Regions from separate parts of the Metabacillus sp. YM-086 genome, predicted to be linked through region 1. Evidence: riboswitches for the same ligand, from Rfam matches in the RefSeq annotation. Region 1 holds a riboswitch; the other holds the start of a gene.
What was found. A riboswitch is a leader RNA that binds a small molecule or an ion and turns the genes downstream of it on or off. The one in region 1 is predicted to bind cyclic di-GMP.

Region 1 (2,209 bases):
TGTATTGTTGAAAAAGTACTCAGATCAAATTGCTACTATAAGAGACACTTCAACTGGTGCAACAGCAGCAAAAGAACTAGCAAATCCACGTACAACAGCTGAAAATCCAACAGCTCCAAGTGTACGTAACAGCGAAACGGAATTAGGAAACTTAATTACAGATGGTATGTTAGCGAAAGCGAAACAATTTAAGCCAAATACAGTCATTGCTATGCAAAATAGTGGTGGAATTCGTGCCTCTATCGATACAGGTGAAATTACGTTAGGTGATGTGTTAACAGTGTTACCATTCGGAAATACACTAGCAACAATGAACCTAACTGGAGCGGAAATCTTAACTGCCCTTGAACACAGCGTAAGTCAAGCACCAAACGAAAGTGGTGGATTCTTACACATATCGGGTATGAAATTCACTTATGACAGCAGCAAGCCAGTAGGTGAGCGAATCGTATCAGTTGAAGTAGAAGAAACAGAAGGTAACTTTGTTCAACTTGACCCAGCAAAAGAATACTCTATCGCAACTAATGCCTTCACAGCAAAAGGTGGAGACGGCTATACAGTATTCGCTGATGCATACGCTGCAGGACGTGTAACAGACTTAGGTTTATCTGATTGGGAAAACTTAAGAGATTATGTGGCGAATCTTGTGACGGTTGAACCGGTGATTGAAGGTCGTATTGTGGATGTAGCGGAATAATGCAAAAGAAACAAGCCTGAGTTAAATAGGCTTGTTTCTTTTTTAGGTTTTGGTTAAAATTGGCATCTTAATAGTGATGAAGATCTAATGTTTTCATAGTAAAATAAGATTATAGTGGAAAAATAGAATAATAGAGACAAAGGCAAACCTGTTGAAAAGCAGGGACGCAAAGCCACAGGTCTAAAGCATGCATTGCAATGACGGCTGGGTTACCAATTTATAAGTAAAGTTGGCCCGTTTTTTGTGGTCAACTTTTTTATTTTTTTTAGAAAACACCATATTTCAGGAGGAAACAGCATGAAGAGTAAGTTAGTAGTAATTGGTCTTATATGTATATTGATGTTAAGTGCATGCTCTAACAAAAAAGAAGAAGTGATGAAAAAGGAAAGCGTTACAACCAATGAAGAAGCTGTAACATTACAACAAACAGGAACAGAAGAAGATGTAGAAGAAAACGAGGATACCCCAGAAGCTGCTTTATATACCGGCGACACGATCTTACCTGCTAAATTAAGCTATGAAAATGAAAACTGGTTACTATATACAAATGGAAATCATCTGTTTACAGAAAACAAACAAGATAGAAATAAGAAGTACTTTGTGGATGAAGTAACAGAAGAATATGACAAAATTTGGTCAGTCACAAGTGATGGAGATTGGGTTTATTACTTAAAGGGCTCTACCCTTTGGAAGGCGAAAAAAGATGGAAAAGAACGAGCAGAAATTGTTTTTAGTGATGAACAAGAACATAACATCACAAATTTTATTCTTTACCAAGATACGATCTACTTTATCAGTTTAGAATCTTTTCCTGGTAATGCAACAAAGGAGTTACTTTTTAGTATGAAAACAGACGGTAGTGATGTAAAGGTGCTATTTGACTCACCATCTGAGATTTTAATAGGTGATCTTAATATCGCAAACGAAACTCTTTATTTTACAACAAATTATATGAAGGACTCCTTCACAGTAGATGCTTTACATAAGCTTGACCTGAAAGAAGGACAGATGAGCAAAGTATTTGAAGCAAATGCACTTGGAGATATGCAAATTTATCGTAATGAGCTATATTTTATAGAAAATAATCGACTTTTCAAAAGCAATATCGACGGCACTAATAAGGTGCAAGCTATCTCTCCTGAATGCGTAAGTTTTGCCATATACAATGATCAAATTTTTATTAAGCAAGTAGAAGATCTAGGAATTGGAGCTGATGAGAGAAGTGTTGATGGAATGGACATTTCACCAGTTATCGCAGATATTTATAGTCCAACCTCAGAAGAGCTTCTTTCTTTTCAACTAGTAGATGGTGATTATGTTTTACATTCACAATCCGTTTTCTACACTGAGCCAAAAAAAGAGCAAGAAACGGCAACAGAAGGTGGAGATTACTATGAAAGTGAAGCGTTTTATCAAGAGATTTATAAGTTATATGACGAGTTACTAGAAACACATAGAGGAGAGATTTCAATCTCAACACTTGAAGATGAAGAGTCAAAAAGATTAACAGGA
Region 2 (2,209 bases), on a different contig from region 1:
GTGTAAATGAGTTATATACTTTTGATACAGAACAAATTGCTCAAATGTTGAATATATCGAACACAAGAGCTAAAGCTTTAAAAGGTTTAGCAGAATTTCAAACTGTACCCTCTATTGGTTACAAATTAGCTGAAAAATTGGTTTATAAATTAAATATTTTTTCATTAACAGAAATCAAAGATAAAAATCCTGCTGCTCTTTTTGATGAACAAGAACAAAAGTTAACTGTATGGACTGACAGCTGTGTTGAAGATCAAATTCGCTGTGTTGTTCACTATGCTAATAACCCGAAATGCCATAAGCAATGGTTTGATTTCACTGAAGAGAGAAAAGCATATCGAGAAAAAGTGGGTTTCCCTGAAAACAGACCTAAAAATGCTTGGTATACGTAATAAAAAAACGATCATTTTTCATAAATGATCGTCTTCTTTATGTAAACAAAGTACTCATTAGTTACATCGCGTCAATTGATAAAAATCCTATTCTTCTTCTTCTCCAATGTCATTTACGGTTTTCATTACCATTTTAATCATTTGGTATCCGCGGATCATTTGATTTGCGTCTTTTGGTGTGATTCCTTCTTTTTCTAACTGCTCAACTAATTTAATCCATTCATTACTCAATTCTAATCATTCCTTAAAATTTATCAATATATGATCGTCAAAAATCGTTATAGATGCCAAAATACAAATAAAACTTTAGTATTTTATATAACGATATGCTTCAAAATATCAGTGCTTATTGGACAATTACTATTTCTCTTGAACCATTGGCTAGTTTGTTCAAATCACTTTTAGCCTTCTCGTAGTCAGTAGTAAGATGGATGATAAAGTTCATGACATTATCATATTCTCCACGTTTACGAATTTCATAGAATACTTCTGGCTTTTCATGTTTAATGATTGTCACAAATGAGACTAAACAAATTTCTGATGCTGTGCTTTTCACTCTTAGAAATTGTTTAAGAAAATTAGTGAAATAAAATGATGATTCCTTTGAATCAGGGTACCTCATTAATAATTGATTAAATTTTTTTATTGCAGCTTGTATCTCAGTATCCTTCATAATAATCCCCCCATTAATAAATGGGTTACCAATCAATCATTATATAATCTATAAACTATTGGCAACCCGACTGTCATAGTCTTTAAGACTTTAGACTCGTAGCTTTGCGTCCTTACCTTTCGATAAGTTTGCCTTTATCAACTATATATAGGATTTTAAAGACTTTTATCCTATATTTCAACAAAATTCTACAAAATTATTATTTCTTATTTACTATATCTTACTAACATAGCTTTATGTTAAAAAGAAAGGGATTAATTGGTAAAATGGCGAATGTAAATATCGAATAGCATGATTATTTTTTGGATATCAAAGTTAATTTTACAAATTTTTATAGGGGTTTTTAGAATGAATGAAAAAGAAATTATTTCAATTGTACAACAGGATAAATGGATGATGGAGATCTTAAAATCTGTAAGAATGTTAGGCTTACCGGATTGGTGGATATGTGCTGGATTTATTCGCTCAAAAATATGGGACACGCTTCATCATTTTAATGAAAGGACGAGACTTCCAGATGTTGATGTGATCTACTTTGATTCTACTAATATAAATGAAGTAGAGGAAAAGATGCTTGAGGAAAAACTAAAAACCATAATGGCAGATGTACCTTGGTCGGTAAAGAACGAAGCAAGAATGCATTTAAAAAGTAATTTACCTCCATATTTATCTTCTGTAGATGCGATATCAAAATTTCCAGAAACAGCTACATCTCTTGGCTTAAAGTTAGATGAAAAAGGCCATATAAAATTAATAGCTCCACACGGAATTAATGATGTTGTAAATTTAGAAGTCAAGCCAACACCTTTCTTTCTAGAATCTAAAGAACGTGTAGAGGTTTATGAAGATCGAATAGCGAAGAAGAATTGGCGATCTATTTGGTTTAACTTAAAGATACACCATATTAGGAACGATTAAATGTTTTTATCTGATATTGAGTCTTAACTTAAGCTAAAACAGAGTATAAGTGATCTTAAATTGATTAAAAGAGGGACAGTTATGGATAAGTCTTATAAGATAGCTATAATTGGTGGGACGGGGAAGGTAGGACGTTATCTTGCTTCTAGAGCGTTAGAAAACGGTTATCAAGTCCGTATGCTTGTTAGAAATCCAGCAAAGTTAAGCTTCAGAGACGAAAGGATTG

Region 2: linked by a shared signal. The riboswitch ahead of ACEWK1_RS02335 (hypothetical protein) and the one ahead of ACEWK1_RS06500 (hypothetical protein) in region 1 are both predicted to bind cyclic di-GMP.

Annotation. Positions count from the first base shown of each region.
Region 1 covers NZ_JBLUOI010000010.1:17,446-19,654, reverse strand. The annotation lists gene ACEWK1_RS06505 (5'-nucleotidase C-terminal domain-containing protein) at 1-697, shown strand, start outside; cyclic di-GMP riboswitch class I at 829-914, shown strand; gene ACEWK1_RS06500 (hypothetical protein) at 995-2,209, shown strand, end outside.
Region 2 covers NZ_JBLUOI010000003.1:91,939-94,147, forward strand. The annotation lists gene ACEWK1_RS02325 (helix-hairpin-helix domain-containing protein) at 1-392, shown strand, start outside; gene ACEWK1_RS02330 (hypothetical protein) at 480-623, opposite strand; gene ACEWK1_RS02335 (hypothetical protein) at 739-1,065, opposite strand; cyclic di-GMP riboswitch class I at 1,123-1,208, opposite strand; gene ACEWK1_RS02340 (nucleotidyltransferase family protein) at 1,414-1,983, shown strand; gene ACEWK1_RS02345 (NAD(P)-dependent oxidoreductase) at 2,065-2,209, shown strand, end outside.